3 regions of the Thalassotalea sp. LPB0316 genome follow, and region 2 is predicted to be linked to each of the others. Evidence: predicted binding sites of a transcription regulator. Region 2 holds the regulator's gene; each other region holds the start of a gene.
What was found. Region 2 encodes sigma-54, which starts transcription at its own class of promoters, with help from an activator protein. Its sites were predicted from a motif close to GTTGGCACGNNNNTNGNNT; they were not measured.
Positions count from the first base shown of each region.

Region 1: the regulator sigma-54 is predicted to act here: its motif matches at 2,141-2,159, upstream of flgB (flagellar basal body rod protein FlgB).
Region 3: the regulator sigma-54 is predicted to act here: its motif matches at 4,574-4,592, upstream of LP316_RS11210 (CmpA/NrtA family ABC transporter substrate-binding protein).

Region 1 is NZ_CP062946.1:1,619,949-1,628,001, forward strand. It holds gene flgA (flagellar basal body P-ring formation chaperone FlgA) at 1-78, opposite strand, end outside; gene LP316_RS07155 (chemotaxis protein) at 250-1,179, shown strand; gene LP316_RS07160 (CheR family methyltransferase) at 1,200-2,021, shown strand; gene flgB (flagellar basal body rod protein FlgB) at 2,191-2,589, shown strand; gene flgC (flagellar basal body rod protein FlgC) at 2,592-3,011, shown strand; gene LP316_RS07175 (flagellar hook assembly protein FlgD) at 3,025-3,717, shown strand; gene flgE (flagellar hook protein FlgE) at 3,744-5,123, shown strand; gene flgF (flagellar basal-body rod protein FlgF) at 5,300-6,043, shown strand; gene flgG (flagellar basal-body rod protein FlgG) at 6,058-6,846, shown strand; gene flgH (flagellar basal body L-ring protein FlgH) at 6,860-7,546, shown strand; gene LP316_RS07200 (flagellar basal body P-ring protein FlgI) at 7,564-8,053, shown strand, end outside.
Region 2 is NZ_CP062946.1:1,434,415-1,442,467, reverse strand. It holds gene LP316_RS06310 (calcium/sodium antiporter) at 1-853, shown strand, start outside; gene LP316_RS06305 (KpsF/GutQ family sugar-phosphate isomerase) at 875-1,840, shown strand; gene kdsC (3-deoxy-manno-octulosonate-8-phosphatase KdsC) at 1,842-2,390, shown strand; gene lptC (LPS export ABC transporter periplasmic protein LptC) at 2,387-2,953, shown strand; gene lptA (lipopolysaccharide transport periplasmic protein LptA) at 2,919-3,464, shown strand; gene lptB (LPS export ABC transporter ATP-binding protein) at 3,464-4,195, shown strand; gene LP316_RS06280 (RNA polymerase factor sigma-54) at 4,257-5,759, shown strand; gene hpf (ribosome hibernation promoting factor) at 5,783-6,070, shown strand; gene ptsN (PTS IIA-like nitrogen regulatory protein PtsN) at 6,076-6,528, shown strand; gene rapZ (RNase adapter RapZ) at 6,535-7,389, shown strand; gene LP316_RS06260 (HPr family phosphocarrier protein) at 7,408-7,677, shown strand; gene mgtE (magnesium transporter) at 7,850-8,053, shown strand, end outside.
Region 3 is NZ_CP062946.1:2,511,078-2,519,130, reverse strand. It holds gene LP316_RS11230 (LytR/AlgR family response regulator transcription factor) at 1-398, shown strand, start outside; gene LP316_RS11225 (tetratricopeptide repeat protein) at 541-2,175, shown strand; gene LP316_RS11220 (GAF domain-containing sensor histidine kinase) at 2,311-3,699, shown strand; gene LP316_RS11215 (ANTAR domain-containing response regulator) at 3,840-4,442, shown strand; gene LP316_RS11210 (CmpA/NrtA family ABC transporter substrate-binding protein) at 4,775-6,163, shown strand; gene LP316_RS11205 (ABC transporter permease) at 6,245-7,177, shown strand; gene LP316_RS11200 (ABC transporter ATP-binding protein) at 7,228-8,053, shown strand, end outside.

The sequences.
Region 1 (8,053 bases), 190 kb from region 2:
AAATTCTGTTGCTACGCAAGAACTAGCAAAAAACAATAATAAACTGCTAAGTAATGATAATAACTTTAAATTTTTCATAAATATTACTGCTATTTTTTTAGGGAATTTAAAATACTCGTCTATGCTTAAGATATTCTTGAGCACAGATGAAGTGTCAAAAAATTTACGTTAATTAAAACGTCTCGTAGTATTTATCAAGAAACGTGCCTGATTGCGAAAACTGCAAATGGGCTTTATTAAGAGGTTTGTATGGCTGGTATTCTAGATTCGGTAAATCAACGCACTCAATTAGTGGGGCAAAACAGGTTAGAATTATTACTGTTTAAACTTGTTGGGCCGCAGCGATTTGGCATCAACGTGTTCAAAGTGCGCGAGGTTTTACAGTGTCCACCACTTACTGCCTTTCCACATCAAGATTCCTATATAAAGGGTGTCGCCCATATTCGCGGTCAAACTATCTCTGTTATTGATTTAAGCAAAGCGACAGGCGGACCTGAAATTGTTCAAACGGAAAACTCTTTTATTATCATTGCTGAATACAACAGAGCGGTTCAAGGTTTTCTTGTTGCCGGCGTTGAGCGCATTATTAATATTCGTTGGCAAGACATCTTGCCGCCGCCAGAAGGTGCAGGTAAATCAAATTACTTAACAGCGGTTACAGAAATTGAAGGCGAGATGGTTTCTATTCTCGATGTTGAAAAAATCTTAAATGAAATTAACCCCGTCTCGACTGAGCTGAGTGAAGAGGTTGCAGATATTTCTGTGGGCGAAAGCGTTGGCGACAAAATTGTGATGATCGCTGATGACTCAACAGTAGCGCGTAACCAAGTTAAGCGCGCACTAGAACCTCTTGGCTTAACTATGGTGCTGGCGAAAAATGGTCAAGATGCCCTCGACCAGTTAAACGCGATAGCTGATACTTGTGAACGCAGTATTTCGGAGAAAGTGGCTTTATTGATCTCTGATATTGAAATGCCTGAAATGGATGGCTATACCTTAACCGCTGAAATTAAAAGCCAAGAGCGACTGAATCAAATGCCGGTGATTTTGCATACTTCCTTGAGTGGTGTTTTTAATAATGCAATGGTTGAAAAAGTGGGTGCTGAAGATTTTATTCCTAAATTCCATCCTGATGAACTAGCAACAGCAGTGAAAAAATGGTTAAAGCTCGAAGAATGAACATCGAAGTGAAGTAAGCGATGACAAAGCAATTAGACGATAGAAGTTATAGTCAGTTTAGAACATTTCTCGAGCAGCAATGCGGCATTGTGCTAGGTGAAAATAAACAATACTTAGTTAAGAGCCGTTTAGCGCCGTTGATGGCAAAATTTGATATCGCCAGTCTTGATGAGTTGGTTAATAGCACGCTAAACCCGACTCAACGTCAACTGCGGGCGGCGGTGATCGATGCGATGACGACGAATGAAACCTTGTGGTTTCGCGATGATTACCCATTCGAACTACTTAAAACTAAAATATTACCTGAACTTGCTAAGAAAAAGTCTTCAATCAAGATTTGGTCGGCAGCGAGCTCTTCTGGACAAGAGCCATATTCGTTGGCCATGACGGTATTGGAGTTCCAGCAAAAAAATCCCGGTGCGATAAAGCAAGCGCAAATTGTTGGCACCGACATTTCGGAAACTATGCTCGAGCATTGTCGGTACGGTCATTATGATAACCTTGCGTTATCACGTGGCTTGTCGATGGAACGCAAGCGTCAGTTTTTCGAAAACGGCGATAATGGCATGATGAAAGTAAAAGATAACGTTAAACGTTTAGTGAGTTTTAGACACCTAAATCTACTCGACAGCTATACGTTACTCGGTAAATTTGATCTCGTTTTTTGCCGAAATGTATTAATTTATTTCTCGCCTGAAGTTAAGAGCAAAATCATTTCGAAAATCCATGGTGTATTGAACCCTGAGTGCTATCTCGTATTAGGGGCATCAGAGTCTCTTTCGGGGATTAGCCAAGATTTCTCAATGGTGCGCTGCAATCCTGGTATTTTGTACCAAAAATAGAGACCCGATCTCAGACTCTATAAAACATATAGCGAGGTGCGGCAATCAAGCGCCTCGCTTAATTTCCTATTCTCTCTGTCACGTGCTCTTTTACGTTACAACATTTCTTTGACACTTCTTTTGGCACAGAACTTGAATCTCCATCCTTAGCTAATTTTGGAGAATGATTATGGCAATTAGTTTTGATAAAGCGTTTGGGATTCATCCGCAAGGTATGCTTGTACGTTCAAAACGCGCTGAAGTGATTGCAAGTAATATTGCAAATGCTGATACCCCTGGTTACAAAGCCCAGGGAATGGATTTTAAGGCGGCAATGACTCAAGCGGCAAAAAATCAACAAATGAGCATGACAAGAACTAATGAAAAACACTTCAATACCAACATGGCGCTGAATGATGGTGTTGAATATCGCGTTCCAAATCAACCGGATACAGGCGATGGTAATACCGTTGATATACAAATGGAACGAAACTTGTATCTCCAAAACTCATTAGAATATCAGGCAAGCGTTCAATTTATGAATTCAAAAGTTAAAGGCTTGAAAAAAGCGATCACTGGAGGTCAATAATTATGAGTTTATTTAATGTCTTCGACATCAGTGGCGCGGGTATGAGCGCTCAATCGATTCGCTTGAACACTACGGCAAGTAATATTGCAAATGCCGATAGTGTTAGTAGCAGCATTGACCAAACTTACCGCGCAAGACATCCAGTTTTTGCCGCAGAGATGCAAAAAGCTGCCGATGGCCAAAACCAATCAGTCAGTGTCCAAGTGCTTGGCATCGTTGAAAGCGATAAGCCATTGAACATTGAATATCAACCTGATCACCCAATGGCCGATAAAGACGGCTACATATACAAACCTAATGTTAATGTGATCGAAGAGATGACCAATATGATTTCAGCTTCTCGCTCATATCAAACTAATGTCCAATTAGCCGAGTCTGCCAAGAATATGGTTAATAAGACACTCATGCTAGGTCAGCGTTAATTAGGAGTTAAAAATGGTAGATTCAGTTAACGGTAGCAATGGTTTAGACGGCTTATATTGGCAAAAAGAGCAGTATAAAGTTGCCGATGAAAACGACAATGGCATGTTAACTCAGGCAGACTTTTTTGCCTTACTGACAAAAGAATTGTCATATCAAGACCCTACTAAGCCAGTTGAAAACAATGAAATGATCTCACAAATGACCGCGTTTTCGACAACAGACGGGGTATCTAAGTTAAACGATTCATTCGCTGCATTTGCTAGCCAAATGTCATCAAGCCAAGCACTTCAAGCGTCATCGCTTGTCGGACAAAGCGTGTTGGTTGACGACAATGCCTTCGGTATCGAAGAGGGGCAAACGGCAAAAGGCAAATTAGTGGCCGATGCACCGGCAAGTAATGTTTATATTTACGTAGAAAATGCCGTAGGTGAAATTGTCCAAACAGTGCCTGTTGGCAATGTTTCACAAGGTGAATTTACTTTTGAATGGAATGGTAAAGACGCCAATGGTGATCCCGCACCAGAAGGTGCTTATCGATTTAAAATTGCCGGTTTAGTTGATGGTCAAGCGTCAGAGTTACCGGCAATGACATATCGCAAGGTCGATAGTGTCACGCTTGCCGGAGCCGGTGGTGCGATTGTGTTAAATCTTAACGGCGGCAGCTCAATGGCGTTATCAGATGTCGTTGAGATTTCCGAGAGTTAAACAGAATTTAGAGTATAGGTGAACTTATGTCATTTAATATAGCACTTAGTGGTTTGAATGCCGCACAAAAAGATTTAGATGTTACTTCAAACAACATTGCCAACGTTAACACAACGGGTTTCAAAGAGTCGCGTGCCGAGTTTGTTGATGTTTACGCATCGTCTTTATTATCGTCGGGTAAAACCAAAGTCGGTGACGGTGTGTTAACCGCAGATGTAGCTCAACAATTTTCACAAGGTAGCATTAAATTTACTAATAACTCATTAGATTTAGCGATTACTGGTAATGGTTTTTATGCGACGGTTCCTCAGCTTGATAGTCTCGAACGCTCTTACACTAGGGCTGGTGAGTTCAAGTTAAACCGAGATAATTTCGTGGTAAATTCACAAGGTGGTCATTTACTTGGTTTCCCCGTAAACTCAGATGGTTCATCAGCATCAGTAAGTTTAAGTACGGCTACGCCTATTCGTGTACCAACGTCTTCGGGTGCGCCATCACAAACAACCAAAGTTGATGTGCGTATGAACTTGCCGGCTGGTGACTCGTATATTGCGAACTCTCCTGATAGTTTTGATCCAACAGACCCGTTAACCTATAACCATTCGACTTCGGTTACCGTGTTTGACTCGTTGGGTGATAGCCATGTCATGACCTATTACTTTATAAAGGACGATCCAGGTACTAACCCTAACGAATGGTTGCTATTTACGGCCATTGATGGGATCCCGATTGATATTCAAGATCCCGCAGGTGATGCAGTAGCAGATGGTCGTGTTGCCGGTGCTATTTCTGGTATTAACGGTGGCGCATTAATAGGTGCCCGTTTAGAGTTCGACTTTAGTGGTGATTTTACAAACCAATCTCCACCACCGATTTTAGGCGGCATTGTCACTGAGCAGTTAGGCGCCGGTATTTTGTCTAATGGTGCTGATGGTACCCAAACCATTGAAATCGATTTTAACCTTGATCCAACAGGGCCAAATGCCAATGAGCCAACTCAATTTGCTTCAAACTTTGAGGTGACAAAACTTGAACAGGATGGTTTAGCTGTTGGTCGTTTAACTGGTTTAGATATCGGTACTGATGGCTTAATACGAGCAACTTATTCAAATGGTACTTCTGAACCACTATCACGTATCGCTTTAGTTAACTTTGCTAATGTTCAAGGTTTGACTCAAATTGGCGGAACATCTTGGAAAGAGAGTATTATCTCTGGTGAGGCGTTAGCTGGTGAAGCAGGTTCTGGTACTTTTGGTACCATTAACTCATCGGCTTTAGAGCAATCAAATGTTAACTTGACCGCTGAGTTGATTGATCTTATTTCAGCACAGAGAAACTTCCAGGCGAATTCACGTGCCTTAGAAGTTGATAACCAATTAAACCAAACGATCTTACAGATCCGATAATTTATAACGCCTAGGCGCTGTAAATAATGTTATAAGGCTTTAGGGCGGAAACGCTTTAAAGCCTTATACATTCCTACATTCCTACTTTCCAACATTCATACTTTCCAACATTCAAACCTTAGTTGGCATATCGCTTGCATTTACCTAGTTAAGGTTATTTATAAAGAGAATTTGCTATGGATAAGATGCTGTATATCGCGATGAGTGGTGCAAAACAGAATATGCACGCTTTATCTATCACTGCCAATAACTTAGCAAACGCCAAAACAACCGGCTTTAAAGCTGATTTAGCACAGGCTAGAACGATGCAAGCGTTTGGTGAGGGGATGCCGACACGCGTTTTTGCGATGACGGAGCGAGCAAGCCAAAACTTTGACAGTGGCGCCTTGATCACCACAAACCGACCATTGGATATTGCTATTCAAGGCGATGGTTTTTTTGCTGTTCAAGCCGCTGATGGCTCAGAAGCTTATTCGCGAAATGGTAATTTGCGTTTAACAGAGCAGGGTGCACTCGAAACTAATGAAGGTGAATTGGTTTTAGGTGATGCTGGGCCAATCTTCTTGCCACTGCCGGTTAACAATATTCAAATTAGCCGTGACGGCACAATAATGATTCAGCCTGAAGGCGCCCCTTCTTCTGTGCAAGAAGAAATCGGCCGGATTAAATTGGTTAATCCCGATGTCAAAGAAATTGAAAAAGGCAACGATGGTTTATTTCGTCGTAAAGACGGTAACGCGATTGCTGCAGATGCTTTCGTGCAAGTTCAAGGTGGGATGTTAGAGAGCAGTAACGTCAATCCTGTCAGTGAAATGACCGATATGATTGCACTGCAACGTCAGTTTGAAATGCAACTGAAATTAATGAAAACCGCTGAAGAAAATGATTCGGCAGCCGCGAACTTATTACGCGCATTCTAATTGAGAGGTAAATTATGAACCCAGCATTATGGATCAGTAAAACAGGCTTAGATGCGCAAACAAAAGATATTGCGGTAATTTCTAATAACTTAGCTAACGCTAGTACGGTCGGCTTCAAGAAAAGTCGCGCAGTCTTCGAGGACTTGTTATATCAAACGATTAACCAACCTGGCGGTCGAACGGCACAAGATAGTGAGGCGCCATCTGGCTTAATGCTAGGAGCCGGTACTAAAGTTGTCGCAACGCAAAAAATTCACACGCAAGGTGACATGCTAACAACCGACAACTCACTTGATTTAATGATTCAGGGTGAAGGCTTTTTCGAGATCCAACTACCCGATGGTACTTCGTCATATACCCGAAATGGTCAGTTCACGATGGATGAAGAAGGTAACGTGGTTACTCCAGGGGCTGGTTATTTATTAAATCCTCAAATTACCGTGCCGGAAGATGCGCTTGAAATCATGGTCTCACAAGACGGTGAAGTATCAGTTCGCTTGCAAGGTCAGGCTGATAACGCGGTTATTGGTCAAATTAATACGGTTAATTTTGTCAACCCAACGGGGTTAGAGCCAATTGGTCAAAACTTATTTGTTGAAACAGCCGTTAGTGGTGCACCGCAAGAGGGAACGCCGGGGCTAGAGGGCTTTGGCATGATAGTACAAGGCGCTTTAGAAACCTCAAATGTCAATACCACAGAAGAATTAGTTAACTTAATTGAATCGCAACGCGTTTACGAAATGAACTCGAAGGTCATTTCAGCTGTTGATCAAATGTTGAGTTATATCAATCAGCAACTTTAGTTGAGGTGATGTCATGAAAAAGTTACTACTCCCATTATCGGCAATGATTATCTTATCAGCTTGCTCTGCCACCGATGATCGCGCCAAAATATTGCCCGATGATCCGGAATTTGCCCCCATCATGCCGATGGAAGAAGAAACGCCATTGGTGCCGACAGGATCCTTGTTTAAGGCCAATTACATCAACAATATTTATTCTGACTCTAAAGCACATCGCGTCGGCGATATTATTTCAGTGATTTTATCTGAAAGTACTCAAGCACAAAAAAATGCTAAAACGGAATTGAAAAAAGAGAATGATGCAACGCTATCACCTATGGTTGGCTTGGGCGGCACGCCAATAACGGTTAATGGACAGTCGATTGAGTTTGCCTACGATCAAGATTCAAACTTTAAAGGCGACTCTAAAGCGAATCAAAGTAACAGCTTAAGCGGTAATATTTCGGTTCATGTCTTGCGCGTATTGCCAAATGGCAACTTGATGATTCGCGGTGAAAAATGGATGACCTTAAATAACGGCGATGAATATATTCGGCTAACAGGCATTATTCGCTCGAAAGATATTAGTTCGACCAACACCATACTGTCGAGCAAAGTCGCCAATGCTCGTATTCAATACTCAGGGACAGGCACTTTTTCTGACGTCCAAGAGCAGGGGTGGTTATCTAAGTTTTTCTCTAGCTCATGGTGGCCTTTGTAAGGCATCGGGAGAATATTATGAAAGCAGTATTTCGTCTTATAATCAGTGTTTGTTTATTACTGGCAACAACCCAAGTCAATGCTCAGCGAATTAAAGATTTGGCTGACGTTCAAGGGGTCAGAAGTAACCAATTAGTGGGTTACGGCTTAGTTGTTGGTTTACCCGGAACGGGTGAACAAAGTCCGTTTACTGAGCAAAGTTTTAAAACCATGCTAAGTAACTTCGGTATCACCATGCCGGCAAATTTAAAGCCGAAAATTAAAAATGTTGCCGCTGTAGCCGTACACGCAGAATTACCGCCGTTTGCTAAACCGGGCCAAACCATTGATATTACCGTTTCGTCAATGGGCAGTGCCCAAAGTTTGCGCGGTGGTACATTATTACAAACCATATTGATGGGTATTGATGGCAACGCTTATGCTGTAGCGCAAGGCAGCTTAGTGGTTAGTGGTTTAGGTGCCGAAGGCTTAGATGGCTCAAAAATTTTAGTTAATACACCTACTGTTG
Region 2 (8,053 bases):
GATTGTCGCAATGGGATCATCTGCACCTGAAATGATGGTTGCCGCCACCGCATCATTTCAAGGCGCTCCCAACACCGCCATAGGCAATGCAATAGGCTCAAACATCACTAATATCGCCCTAGTCCTAGGAGTTACTGCGTTACTCGCACCACTTAAGGTTTCTTCAAACACCATCAAAAAAGAGCTACCGCTAACCTTAGCAATTACCCTGCTAGCTTGCTACGTATTATGGGATCAATACTTCAGTTTTACGGAAGGCTTACTATTACTGATTTTATTCTTTGTTTATATATTTGGTTTGCTGTTTATCACCATAAGGCGCAAACAGCAAGCGGCTGGTACAGGGGAAGAAGATCCTTATATTGCTGAAGCAGAAGCTGAAGTCCCAGAAGCCGTAAGCAAACCCATGTCGTTTTTTTGGCTCGCCGTTGGCTTAGTCTTGTTGCCGTTGAGTGCGGGTTACTTAGTTGAATCAGCGACAGATATTGCTAAAGCATTTGGCGTGAGTGATTTAGTCATCGGTTTAACCATTATCGCCATTGGTACCAGTCTGCCTGAGCTAGCCGCTAGCATTGCCAGTATCATCAAAAAAGAAGACGATTTGGCCCTTGGCAATATTATTGGTTCCAACATCTTTAATATCCTTGCAGTGTTATCACTTGCTGGTGTGATTGCGCCGGGTAATATTGATGCGCAAGCTGCCACCCGCGATGCGCCCATCATGCTAGCCATCACATTATTGCTTTTTGCGCTGTGCTTTAGCCGAATCAAAGGGGCGTTTAGGATCACTCGATTGAAAGGTGCCGCCTTGTTAGCGTGCTTTTTTGGCTATCAAGCATTATTATTCATGTAATGGTCAAACTAGGTTAAATAAATGAAAGATTTTAAACAGTTAGCAAAGAATGTTATCGAAATCGAACAACGAGCTGTCGCTGGTTTGCACCAATATATCGACGATAATTTCGAGCAAGCCTGCCAACTCATGTATCACTGTAAGGGGCGTGTCATTGTTGTGGGTATGGGTAAATCAGGTCATGTCGGCGGCAAAATCGCGGCAACATTAGCAAGTACTGGCACACCCGCATTCTTTGTTCATCCCGGAGAAGCGAGCCACGGCGACCTAGGTATGATCACAAGTGATGATGTCGTTTTATGTATTTCGAATTCAGGTGAAACCGCAGAAGTTTTGTCAATTACACCAGTGATCAAGCGCATCGGCGCAAAATTGATAGCGATGAGCAGTAACGAGTTATCAACGCTAGCCAAGTTATCAGATACCCATATTTGCATTAAAGTCGCCCAAGAAGCTTGCCCGTTGGGTCTTGCCCCGACCTCAAGTACCACCGCGACTCTCGTCATGGGCGATGCCCTTGCAGTCGCGTTACTCAATGCCCGCGGCTTTACTGCTGACGACTTTGCTTTATCGCACCCAGGAGGAAGCTTAGGCAAACGCTTATTGCTCCGACTTGCCGACATTATGCATACCGGTGAGCGCTTACCTGTGGTTGATGAATCAGCAAAAATCAAAGATGCCTTGGTAGAAATGAGTTTAAAAGGCTTAGGGATGACCGCCGTTGTCGATAGTAACCAAAGCTTAACAGGGCTGTTTACAGACGGCGATTTACGACGTGTACTCGACTCAAAAATCGATATCCACCAAGACACCATCACTTCAGTAATGACCCAAAACCCGGTGGTTGCCGATAGTGAAATGCTCGCCGCTCAAGCATTAAAAATTATGCAAGATAAGAAAATTAATGGTTTAATTATTGTCAATCAAGATAATCAAGTGGTCGGGGCGATGAATATGCACGACTTACTCAGCGCGGGAGTAATTTAATATGGCAAATACCTTATATGGCAATGTCGACCCACAAGTACTGGATAAAGCTAAACAAATTAAACTATTGGTTTGTGATGTTGATGGTGTGTTTTCAGACGGCCGAATCTATTTAGGTAACGAGGGTGAAGAGCTTAAAGCATTCCACACTAAAGACGGTTTTGGCGTTAAAGCACTCATTGAATCAGGTGTTGAAGTCGCTATTATTACAGGCCGACGCTCGAATATTGTCGCCAATCGCATGAAAGCACTCAATGTAAAATACATTGTGCAAGGCCAAGAAGACAAATTACCTGCGCTCAACGACATTATTGAATTACTTACCCTTGAACCAAAGCAAGTTGCCTATATTGGTGATGATGTAGCTGATATCGCTTGTATTGAGCACGTTGGTCTCGGCGTGGCCGTCAATGACGCGCACCCACAAGCAAAAGTGAAAGCCGATTTTATTACCTTTACGCCTGGTGGTTTTGGTGCAGTGCGTGAACTATGTGACCTTATCATGGCGCAGCAAAATACATTATCGCAAGCCAAAGGCGCGAGTGTATGACCAAACTCACCGGCTTTGCGCTGATTATTTTTATCATTGCGGTTAGTGTTTACGGCGTTTTTCAATGGCGACAGGATATCGTACCAAGCAATGAAGATGAAAACGTTGAACTTTTACCTGATTATGTTGCCGAATCGTTAAGTACGAACATTTACAGTGCCGACGGCAAACTGTCACACATTATTAATGCCGAGAAAATGGAGCACTACAACGCAACGAATACAACGCATTTTACTGAGCCGAATTATACCTTATACCCAAAAAACACAAGCTCACCGTGGAAAGTGAGTGCTAAACATGGCACATTGAATCACAAAAATCGGGTGAGACTTGAAAATCGCGTTGAGCTAGTCGCGACAGATAAAGATAGTTTGGTGCAACAGATACATGGAAAGTACTTAGAACTTGACTTAAACACCAATGTTTTAAGTTCTGATCATACGATAGTAATCGAGGGCAAAGATTTTATTATGTATGGCTCAGGCTTAATTGTAGATTTAAATACAACACAGATGACATTAACTGAACATGTACAAACAATTTATCGAAAAATCACACCATAAATCTCTTACTGTTGCGCCAATAGCATTACTCGCTATGCTTTTGTGCACTGCGCCATCAGCGTTTGCCAAAAAATCTGACTTACAAGAAGAGATCTTAATTAGCGCAGATAGAACCGCAGGTGATTTGAAAAACCGGATCGCCAGTTATATCGACGATGTCATCATCACGCAAGGCTCATTAAAAATTCACGCTGAATTAGTGCAAGTCATTGAAGATGAAGCCAGTGACAGTGAAACTTATATCGCAAAAGGCTCACCAGCAATTTTTGAACAACTGCTCGAAGATGGTACGCCAATAAAACTCGAAGCCAATGAAATTACATATGAGCCATCAATTAATACGATAACGATTTCAGGTAACGCCAAGTTGAGCCAAGAAGGCAGCGAAGTCAATGGTGACAAAATCATCTACAACACCTTAACCGAACAACTAGAAGCGAAAAGTAAACCCAAAGAGCGTATCACCACGATATTAAAACCAAAAACAAAAGACGAAGTGAAAGATAACTAATGTCAGCAGGTTTATTGAAGGCACAGGGCTTGGCGAAATCCTACAAGGGACGTCAAGTCGTTAAAAATGTTGGGCTCAGTGTTGAAACAGGGCAAATCGTTGGCCTACTCGGCCCAAATGGTGCAGGTAAAACAACGTCATTTTATATGATTGTCGGCTTAGTCGTTAACGACAAAGGCACAATCGAGTTAAATGGTGAAGATTTAACGTTAGCACCAATGCACGAGCGCGCCCGTAAAGGTTTAGGCTACTTGCCGCAAGAAGCCTCTATTTTTAGAAAGTTGTCCGTGCACGACAACATCATGGCTATTTTACAAACACGTAAAGACTTGTCAGAGGTCGAACGTATTGAAAAACTTGAATTATTACTTGAAGAATTCAATATAGGCCATATAAAAGATAATACAGGGATGAGTTTATCTGGTGGTGAACGTCGACGTGTCGAGATTGCTCGCGCTTTGGCTGCTGATCCTCAGTTTATTTTACTCGATGAACCCTTTGCTGGCGTTGACCCAATTTCGGTTGGCGATATTAAAAAGATCATTTTGCACTTAAAACAGCGCGGTATTGGCATCTTAATTACCGACCACAACGTTAGGGAAACCCTTGATGTCTGTGAAAAAGCTTATATTGTCAGCCATGGTGAATTAATCGCCGAAGGTGACGCGGATCAAATTCTTGCTAATCAACAAGTCAGAGATGTGTACCTAGGTGAACAATTCACGCTATAGTTAAGATAAAGAAGTGACAATCACTTCGCGTTTGTAAATAGATAGGAATAATAAAAGCTACATGCGTCCATCATTACAACTCCGTATCGGACAACAGCTAACAATGACCCCACAGTTGCAGCAAGCAATCAGGTTGCTACAACTGTCGACATTGGATTTACAACAAGAAATTCAAGAAGCACTGGAAAGCAACCCATTATTGGAAGTTGACGAAAACGCAACCCAAACCAATGAAGAAAGCCAACCAGACAAGCTTGAAGAAGCGTTTATGGGTGAAAACCAAACGGCCTCGTCAAATGAAGGCAGTGAAGATCCTCTGCCTAGTTCCGATGAAGTAAATGCCAGTGATGGGTTGGAAAAAACCGATATTCCCGAAGAGTTATCTATGGATACTACGTGGGACGATAACTATAGTGCGAGTTTATCTGGCTCTAGCGCCGGCCCGCTGTCAGAAGACTACACCTATCAAGGTGAAACGACTGAATCTATTCAAGATCACCTACGCTGGCAAATGGAGTTAACACCGTTTACCGAAACAGATAAAGCCATTGCCACCGCTATTATCGATGCTATTGACGATGCTGGCTATTTAACTGTATCTACCGAAGATATTTTAGAAAGCTTAGGCGATGACGAGGTTGAGCTCGACGAAGTTGAAGCCGTACTCAAACGCATCAATATGTTTGATCCTGTTGGCGTTGGTGCGCGCTCAATTGCCGAGTGTTTATTAATTCAACTCAATCAATTTGACAAACAAACACCTTGGCTAGCAGAAACCAAACAAATTATCTCAGACCACATTGATTTGTTAGGTAACAGAGACTATCGTCAATTAATGCGCAAAACGAAATTGAAAGAAGATCAATTACGCGAAGTGATGAGGTTAATCCAAAGTCTTGATCCGCGCCCAGGCGACAGCGTGATAAAGTCGGAAGAGCAGTACATTATTCCTGACGTATCAGTAGAGAAAAAGAACGGCCGTTGGGTCGTAGAGCTCAATCCAGACACGGCGCCAAAACTGTCGATTAACCAGCAATATGCTGCAATGTCACGGTCAATGAAGTCGTCAGAAGATAGCCAATTTATTCGCTCAAACTTGCAAGAAGCGAAATGGTTTATTAAAAGCTTGGAAAGTCGCAACGATACCTTATTAAAAGTATCGAATTGTATCGTCCAGCGCCAACAAGCGTTTTTTGAGTACGGCCCAGAGGCTATGAAACCTATGGTGCTAAACGATATTGCGGAAGCTGTTGATATGCACGAGTCAACAATATCTCGTGTGACAACACAAAAATATATGCATACACCAAGAGGTATTTTTGAGTTGAAATATTTCTTCTCAAGTCATGTAAGCACCGAAAATGGGGGCGAATGCTCATCGACCGCAATCCGAGCATTAATTAAGAAATTAGTATCTGCTGAGCTACCATCTAAGCCATTAAGCGATAGCAAAATGGCCGACTTGTTAGCTGAGCAAGGTATTAATGTTGCACGACGGACGATAGCTAAATACCGAGAGTCTTTATCTATTCCACCGTCAAATCAAAGAAAAAGTTTATTGTAAACTTAGAAAAAAGGAAAAAGCTTATGCAAATTAATCTTTCTGGTCATCATGTAGAAGTTACCGACTCAATGCGCGAATACGTCAACTCAAAGTTTGCAAAGCTAGAACGACATTTCGATCACATCAACAATGTGCACGTTGTTCTAAATGTAGAGAAATTACAGCAAATCGCGGAAGCGACGCTGCACTTAAATGGCGGTGAGATCCATGCGTCATCAGACGACAAAGATATGTATGCTGCTATCGACTCGCTCGTCGATAAGCTTGACCGTCAAGTCATTAAACACAAAGAAAAGTTGAAAAAACATTAACTAAAATGAAGTTGCAAGACATTTTAACGCTGGACTGCACAATTTGTGCAGCGCCAGCAAGCAGTAAAAAACGCCTTTTTGATACTATTTGCGATGCTGCTGCACGTAAACTCCCTGAGACAAGCCAACACGATTTACTTCAAAGTCTTACCCAGCGCGAGCAAATGGGAAGTACAGGCATTGGCAACGGTATCGCCATTCCGCACGGCCGCTTAATCAACGGCAAGCATGCGGTGGCAGTGTTAATAACCACTGAACAGCCAATCGCTTTCGATGCGATAGATAATCAACCCGTTGACATTTTTATTGCCCTTTTCGTGCCTGAAGCTAGCTGCCAAGAGCACCTTGCAACCTTACAAAACATTGCCCAACTATTTAGCGACAAGAAGGTCGTTAAAAATATTAGAAAGTGTCAAGATAACCACCAGTTATTTGAAATTATTCAAGAAGCCTCATAGGAAAATATGAAATTACTCATTGTTAGTGGCCGATCAGGGTCAGGGAAGTCGGTTGCTTTAAGAGTACTTGAAGATTTAGGTTACTATTGCGTAGACAACATTCCGCTAAACTTGTTACCCGCGTTAACCCATACCGTAATCAACGACTATGAAAATGTCGCAGTGTCACTCGATGTGAGGAACTTACCTAAAGATCCTAACGATATTATCGAGGTACTCGACTATTTGCCCAATGCTGTTGAACTCAGCGTCTTGTATTTAGATGCCGACGATTCAGACCTGATCAGACGATTTAGCGAAACCCGACGCCTTCACCCCCTAATCAAAGAAAACATGGCACTTGATCAAGCGATTGAACTTGAGAAGCAGTTACTTGAGCCAGTGATTGTGCGGGCTGATTTATATATCAACACCACACAATTAACCCCGCACCAGTTATCAGATCTGGTTAGAGAGCGGATCCTAGGTAAAAAGTCGGGAAAAATGGTCATCGTTTTTGAGTCTTTTGGTTTTAAACACGGCGTTCCTCAAGATGCCGATTATGTATTTGACGCACGATTCCTACCTAACCCTTTTTGGGATAAATCACTCAAAGGTTTAACTGGCCTTGATCAACCCGTTATAGATTTCTTAGGCTCTGAAGCACTTGTCACCAAGTTTATCTGGCAAATTAATAGTTTTTTTCAAACTTGGTTACCACACTTAGAGCGCAATAATCGAAGTTATGTCACGATTGCCATCGGCTGTACTGGTGGTAAGCATCGCAGTGTTTATATCGCAGAACAACTCGCCGCTAATTTACGTAAAGATAGAGACGATATACGTTCTCGTCATCGTGATATTTTAATCAAAAGTACCTAATTCGTTCAGGTTTATTCAATGCCATCAAAAAAGCTAACCATCGTAAATAAACTCGGGATCCACGCGCGTCCTGCGACCAAGTTAGCCAAACTATCGAGTCAATTTGATGCTAACGTTTTTGTCTGTATTGACGATAAACGCGTTGATGCAAGTTCAATTATGGGCTTAATGTTACTCGCCGGTGCCCAAGGTAAAGAGGTGATCGTAGAAAGCGAAGGAGCACAAGCTCAAGCTGCGTTAGAGGCGATCTGCCAACTTATCGAAGACAAATTTGACGAAGATGAGTAGTGAAACCGCTAGCGTTCGCCGTGATACCAATTGCATAAAATTACAATTAATATGCTGAATAACCTATAGTTATGAGCTAGACTTAGCAAAAATATAAAATACGTTTGTCACAAAGTAATGACGAGCTAATACCAATTTCATCGCCCTAGGCGATACGGCAAAAGGTGTCACAATGCCGGAAATTCTCGAACAAGAAAACAATCAATCAATTCTCCAACAAGTTAATGCCGCCATCGATAGCGGTATGTTTGTCTACGTCCGTAACTTATTTCATAGCATGTCTGCCTATGATCTTGCCTTGATATTGGAGTCATCAACGTCAAAGTCTCGTTTGGTTTTATGGCAATTAATCGATCCTGATCTCCATGGTGAGGTA
Region 3 (8,053 bases), 1.1 Mb from region 2:
TTACGGGTAATGATTACCAACAGCTAATCGAAGGCTTAGAAAAGGACGAAATAAGTACGTTATCAAGCTATTCTGATATTCTGCCAATCAAAGATGCTGGCGAAGTATCAAGAGTGGCAGTAAAAACCATCATGTGGATAGATGCTGCTGGCGATTATATGTGCGTCCACACCACAGACACGACCCATATCCTACGAAAAACGATGAAAGAGCTTGAGGAAAGCCTAGATCCTCGACAATTTATTCGCTGTCATCGCTCAATTATTGTCAATAAACATTTCATCGCAAAATTCTGCTCGCAAGTTAATGGTGAATACTATTTAGTCATGAAGAACGACAAAGAGCTAAAAGTCAGCCGAAGTTACAAAGATAAAGTCAAAAAAGCGGTTATCTCATAGCCTGCGATGCGTTTTATTTGCATGCATTGCGCGGATAGGGCATAAATGTATGTGCAAGCTAAAAGCCTAACTTTTTATCTACACGTATTTTTTATTCTCGGTTTAAACATTATAAAAGCAAACAAGCGAAAGGATTATTGATATGGAGCTAACTCACGCCAGTGAATTGGCATTGAGTCACCAACTGAATGTACTTATTGTTGACGAAAATGAGTTTGTTCATCATCTTTTGCAAACCGCATTACTAGATTTAAATATTACCAAAGTTAGCGTTTGTACAAACGCCTACAAAGCACTTAAACTGTGTGAAAAAACTTACTTTCATATTGTTATTTGCGCTTTTAATGTAAAAAGCGACAAAGACGGTTTCCATTTACTTGAAGAGCTCAAGTCCAGAGGCTTTGTTTCTAAGCGGACTATTTTAATTTTTTTAAGTGGTGAAACCTCTGAAGCGTTAGTCAATTCAATTGTTGAACTACAACCTGACGATTTTTGGTCAAAGCCGCTCAACAAAGCAAAGGTTGTCGAGCGCTTAACAAAGACCATTAATATTAAGAAAAAGTTATTTAATATTTATTTAGCATACGATCTTAATCGCTACGCTAAAGCGATCTATTTTGCTGATAGATTACTGCTAGATGATTCGCTTAAACCTTATCACCTCAATGTTTGCCGTTTAAAAGGGCAAGCGTATTTAAAACTTAGAGAATTCAAAGAGGCAGAGCAGTTTTTCAAAATATTACTCAATCAGTGTCAACACTCTTGGGTGTATATAGGCTTTGTTAATGCTTTACTCCAGCAAAACAAGATTGCTGATATAGAAACATTATTAGGGCAATTAGTGGAAAAGCCAGACACCCGTTTTGCCACTTATGATCTGTTAGCTCAATACTACATCGACAATAAGCAGTATGAATTAGCTTATGAGCAAATTAAACAAGCTTGTGAGCTTGCGCCACGCAACATTGAAAGACAACGTAAACTATTTGAATTAGCAAGATTGAATAATGATTTTGCTGGTCAGTATCTCGCCAGTAAAAACATGGTTCGCTGTGCTAAAAACTCCATTCACCAATCTCCGATGTTCGAGCTTAACATGGTGCGTTCGGGTTTAGATTATGTTAATTCACTGGCACAAGGACAAGCGGCGAGTACATTTAACGAGATTGAGCGCAGCCTTGGCCAAATTGAGCAAAACTATGCCGACGATGAAGATATTCAGCAACAAGTGTGGGTGGCTAAGGCACGTCTTTATACTACTCAAGGTAATGAAGATAAGGCGATGCGTATTGTTGAGAATCATTTTTCGACAAGGGCAAGCGCTAATATTGAAAACAACTTAGAGAAAGTAAAAGTTTATCAAGAGCTTGGGTTACAAGAAGAGTCAGACGAGTTGCTCGCTAAAATAGAGAAACAAAGTCACAGTGAAAATCTAAATAGTCAGGCGGTTAATAACTACCTCGACCAAAAGTTAGATAAAAAAAGCCAACAATTTAGTGCCAGAAAGCTTAATCAAATGGCCGTTGAATATTTTAAAAAAGGGCGCTTTGTTTCTTCACTTAAATGTTTAGAACAAGCGTTAGCCTTGTCGCCCAATAATGAAAAGTTCGCGATGAGTATTCTCAAGGTGCTAATCAATATTAAAGAGCAAGATCAGCATGATATCGAGCAAATCGCATTAGCAGAGCAAACGATAGGTTTACTCGAGAATAGCCAGTTGAGCGAAAAAGATAGTATTCTTTTTCATCAACTAAAATCACGATGGTTAGCTGATTAAGCTGAAGATAGCTGATTGAAGTGAAGATTTAATGATTTCGGACTACGCTTATTCATAGGGTAATTGGGCGTATTTTTTACTTGTAGAATTGATTAATACTCAAGCAGGTAAACACGTACTAGGGTGGTATGAAAGATGAATTCTCTAGATTATTGGAAAAAAGCGCAGCAACTCGAAGCCGGTCGAAATGAGGTGTTACGATTAGTTGCTCGTAATGAACCATTAGAGAAAATCTTAGATGTTTTGTGTCAGAAAGCTAAAATCTATAATCCAGAAATGCTTTGTTCAATTCTTGAGTTTAACGAAGTATCAAACACCTTACATCCAAAAGCTTCTGTTGGTTTACCTGAGTTCTATAGTGAAGCGCTAGATGGCGTTACAATTGGTCCAGGTGTTGGCTCGTGTGGTACCGCGGCTTTTATCAAAGAGCTTGTCATTGTTGAAGATATTAATACCCATCCCTATTGGAATCAGTACAAAGATCTCGCACTAAGTGCTGATGTTCAAGCGTGTTGGTCACACCCGATAATCGGTGCACAAGGTCAGCTTTACGGTACCTATGCTATTTATTACAAAGAGCCCAAAGAGCCAAGTGAAGAAGATCTTAAGTTTATTGAGTTAAATGCCTATTTGGCGACAATTGTTTACGATAATCATTTCAATCGTTTAAAAATTCTTGAGCAAAATAAAATGCTTAGTCAATCACTGGACGAGCGCTCACAACAATTATTTAATGCTAATCAAGAGTTGAACAGGTTGATTTCTGAACAACAACAAGCTCATGATGTCAAAGTGTCGTCTGAAAAATCTCAGACGACTAATCGATTAATCGCTGGTTTTTCGCACGAGATAAGCACGCCAGTTAACAATGCCCAAGTTGCTATTCATTCGATTCACGAAAAAACCTTGGATATTTGCGTTGACTTTGATCACAACCAAATAACCAAACAAAAGTTACTTAGCTACCTAAAGCAGGTTGAGCAATTAGCTGACATTTCAAATCAAAGCTTGTCAAAAGTGAATGATTTGGTCAGTAAATTTCGTACGCTTAATTTCAACGATGCGAGTAACGATTATAGCGTGTTTGCATTAAGACCGTTTTTAGATGAAGTTGTTACCGCTAAAAAGAGTACATTAGGTGGTCATACCGTGTCGATTAGTTGTGATGATATCACCATAAACTGTCAAAAAGATGTATTGTGGCAAGTTTTTAGTGAGCTAATAGATAACGCGGTGAGTCATGGCTTTACTGACAACAAAACCGGGACCATTCATGTTCATGCGCATGCTAACCCAGAGTTCGTTGAGATTAACTTTCAAGACGATGGTGCGGGGTTAATTGATAACGAAGCTGAGCGAATTTTTGAGCCATTTTACACCAATAAACGTCATCAAAAACGGCTAGGCCTTGGGCTAAATCTTGTTCAAAATGCCCTGGTAACGAACCTGAACGGTAACATTGTGCTAGAGAAATCCCCTAAAGGTGTTCGTTTTAAAATCCAAGTACCAATTTCACCCAGATAATGTCCTTTATTGGTGCATAAAAAACTTAGCTTGATTTAGATTTTTTTATTAAGCTTTTGTTTTTTAATAAGTTGTACTCGTGGCATAGATTTTGATAACGATAGTTATATCCTTGCTTTATTTAGCCAATCAATCGATCTATGAACAAACAACCAATAGCTACGATCCGATACGGTATTGTCTATCAGGCACCAATATTTGCCCAAAAAATCAGTAATCTGCTGTCAGTAAGCCAATTTAGCTTAGTCGCCAAGTGGTCACTAGATGACATTGAACCAGAAATAATAGATCAACCTATCGAGCTACTGATATTTTGTGTAGAGCGTGTAGATAAATCACTATTTCAGCGTTTAAACCAACTTACCATCCTCAAGCAGTTTGCGATTGTCGTTTTTGCAAAGTCATCGAGTCAATGTGAGGCGAGTAGATTAGCGAGTATAGGCGTTAATGGCTATGTTGAAGGGCCGCTTCCAGAGCATCGCATTATATCTATATTAGAAAGTGCTTTAGGCCGATTTAGGCTGTTGTCTAAATTACAAAAAGACCTGACCAAAACGAAACAAAAACTATCTTCTGTTAAGGTCGTCGAGCAAGCAAAGTTGAGTTTAATGCGAGCAAAGCAGCTGAACGAAAATGACGCTTATCAATTGATCCGAAAGACAGCGATGGACAACAGTCAAAAAATTGAAGATGTCGCAAAAAATATCGTTGCGCTTGAACAACTGATTAATCAATCACATTAATGTTCAAAAGGTATATAAGATCGCACCAAAAATAGGCAATGCTAGGAATTTGTGCATCATTATCTAGCAAGTGTCGTTGGTTTGAAAACACAAAAAACCCGTTAATTATTGTTTTTGTTAGGGTTATTTTATTTGGCACTTATTTTGTAAAAGAGAAACTAGAGTAATTTATCTAGTTAGGCAACAGCGTCTAATAATTAAGCGGATTACCCGCTAAAAAACAATTAATAACTAAAGGTACTGCAAAGGCGTAGTGTTGATTAGTTTGGCATCGTAGCCCATCACTTGAGTGTTTTCACTGACGAGTGCTGGGCTTTTTTATTTTTGGGAGAATGACATTGCTTACTATGAATTTATCGAAACTAAAAAAGTCTTTGTGTGGTTTAGCGTTAGTCAGTAGTTATGCTGTTACATCGTTTACCGCTAGTGCATTGGGTTATCCAGAAAAAGAAGAGCTAAAATTCGGCTTTATCAAACTTACGGATATGGCACCTATCGCTATTGCCTATGAAAAGGGTTTCTTCGAAGACGAAGGCCTCTATGTCACCATTGAAGCGCAAGCAAACTGGAAAGTCCTATTAGATGGTGTGATTGATGGCCGGTTAGATGGCGCGCATATGCTGGCTGGCCAGCCTATTGCAGCGAGTATAGGTTATGGTACATCAGCTGAAATTATTACGCCGTTTTCAATGGACTTGAACGGTAATGGCATTACGGTTTCAAATGATATTTGGCAACAAATGAAGGGCAACATCCCTAAACAAGCCGATGGAAAGCCGGTTCACCCAATTAAAGCCGATGCTTTAAAACCTGTTGTTGAAAAATATGCAGAGCAAGGCAAACCATTTAACATGGGCATGGTATTTCCCGTTTCTACCCATAATTATGAATTGCGTTATTGGCTAGCTGCAGGTGGTATCCACCCAGGCTATTACGCCCCGCACAAAGGTGATACATCAGGCCAACTCGACGCCGATGTCTTGCTGTCAGTAACGCCACCACCGCAAATGCCGGCAACATTAGAAGCTGGAACAATTTATGGTTACTGTGTCGGCGAACCATGGAATCAGCAAGCCGTATTTAAAGGGATAGGAGTACCTGTTGTCACCGATTACGAAATTTGGAAAGACAACCCCGAAAAAGTGTTTGGCATCAGTAAAACCTTTGCCGAAAAGTACCCAAATACCACGATTCGCTTAACTCGCGCATTGATCAGAGCTGCTAAATGGCTCGATGAAAACGATAATGCCAATCGCCCTGAAGCCGTAAAAATCTTATCTCAATCAAACTATGTTGGCGCGGATTATGACGTAATTGCCAACTCGATGACCGGTACCTTTGAATACGAAAAAGGTGACAAACGATCGGTGCCAGACTTTAACGTATTTTTTCGTTACAACGCGACATATCCCTATTATTCAGATGCTATTTGGTATTTAACGCAAATGCGTCGTTGGGGCCAAATCTCAACAGATAAGTCAGATGATTGGTACAAGCAAGTTGCCGAACAAGTATATCGTCCGGACATTTATAAAAAGGCCGCTCAATCACTGATCGACGACAAGCTAATGACCAACGCAGATTTTGCTGAAGTGTTTACTGAAGACGGATATAGAAATCCGCAAACTCACTTTATTGACGGCATAGTCTATGACGGCACCAAACCAAATGAATACATTAACAAATTTTCAATTGGCTTGAAGTCAGGCGAAACACTGTAGTTGGACAAGGAAGATAAAACGATGACCACTATCAGCAGAAAGTTAACCTCAAATACAGGCTTGAGCGGGATAAAAACCTTAATGATTGCTAATGAATCGATTAAACAATTACTGTTGCCGTTTGTTGGTATTGTATGTTTCATGATCATTTGGGCAATGGCCGCAAATAATATTCAAACCTCGCTTGGTCAGTTTCCAGGGCCAAGCCATGTCTTTGAGCAGTTTGGTAATTTATACCAAGAGCACAATGCTGAGCGTGAAAAAGCGGCATCGTTTTACCAACGTCAAGAAAAGCGCAATGCGGACCGCGTAGCAAAAGATCCGAATTACCAACCGAAAATTCGTTCTTATACTGGTAAAGAGACCTTTATCGATCAGATTGGGACAAGTTTAAAAACAGTATTGAGTGGCTTTATCTTAGCGGCCATTATTGCGATACCTTTGGGGATTGCGATAGGTTTGAGTCAAACACTCAATACTGCTATCAATCCAATAATTCAGATCTTTAAGCCGGTGTCACCGCTTGCGTGGTTGCCATTAGTCACTATGGTTGTCAGTGCACTTTACACCACTGCTGATCCAATGTTTGCCAAATCCTTTATCGTGTCGCTTGTCACGGTAACCTTGTGTTGTTTATGGCCCATGGTTATCAATACTTGTGTCGGCGTTTCTTCGATAAACCAAGATTGGGTGAACGTGTCAAAAGTCTTGAGTTTGCCGTCAGCAACCCATATACGCCGAATTGTTTTACCCGCTGCTATTCCGTCGATTTTTATTGGTATGCGGATGTCTATCGGTATTGCTTGGATGGTGCTAATCGCTGCTGAAATGTTAGCGCAGAACCCTGGTCTAGGAAAATTTGTTTGGGATGAATTCCAAAACGGTAGCTCACAATCACTGAGCCGAATAATGGCTGCGGTGTTAGTTATAGGCTTAATTGGCTTTCTATTAGACCGTTCGATGCTTGCCTTACAACGCTTGTTATCTTGGGATAAAGATAGTGCGCAACGCTAAACAATCACAAGACACCAGTGCCAAATACAGGCTAAGTAAAAGGAACTAACATGAGTATTATTTTAGATATCAGTAAAATTGATATGGTGTTCCCAACACCCAAAGGCGATTTCACTGCCCTGAAAAACGTTGATTTGCAAATCGCTAATGGCGAGTTTATTTCCTTGATTGGCCATTCAGGCTGTGGCAAATCAACGGTGTTAAATATCGTTGCAGGGATCCATCAGGCAACCAAGGGCGGGGTTTTGCTTAATAACAAAGAAGTTAATTCTCCTGGCCCAGAGCGAGCTGTCGTTTTTCAAAATCACTCGTTGTTGCCATGGTTGAGCGCTTATCAAAATGTTGAGCTTGCCGTCAAACAGGTGTTTTCCGAACGCATGAATAAAGCCGAAATGGATGAGTGGATCAAGCATAATCTCAATTTGGTGCATATGAGTCACGCGATGGATAAAAAGCCAGATGAAATCTCAGGCGGTATGAAGCAACGTGTTGGGATTGCTAGAGCATTAGCGATGCAACCTGAAATCTTACTCATGGATGAACCGTTTGGCGCACTTGATGCGTTAACTCGTGCTCATATGCAAGATTCATTAATGGAAATTCAGCAGGAGCTCAACAACACCGTCATTATGATCACTCATGATGTCGATGAGGCGGTGTTACTTTCCGATCGCATTATTATGATGACTAATGGCCCAGCGGCAACTATCGGTGAAATACTGAGCGTGGATTTACCACGACCGCGAAATCGCGTGGAACTTGCGCAAGATCCTCTTTACAACGAGTATCGCTCAACAGTTTTGAGTTTCTTGTATGAAAAGCAAAGAAAAATAGAAACGATAAGTGCATCAGAGCATGGTAAAAAATCAGCTAAAA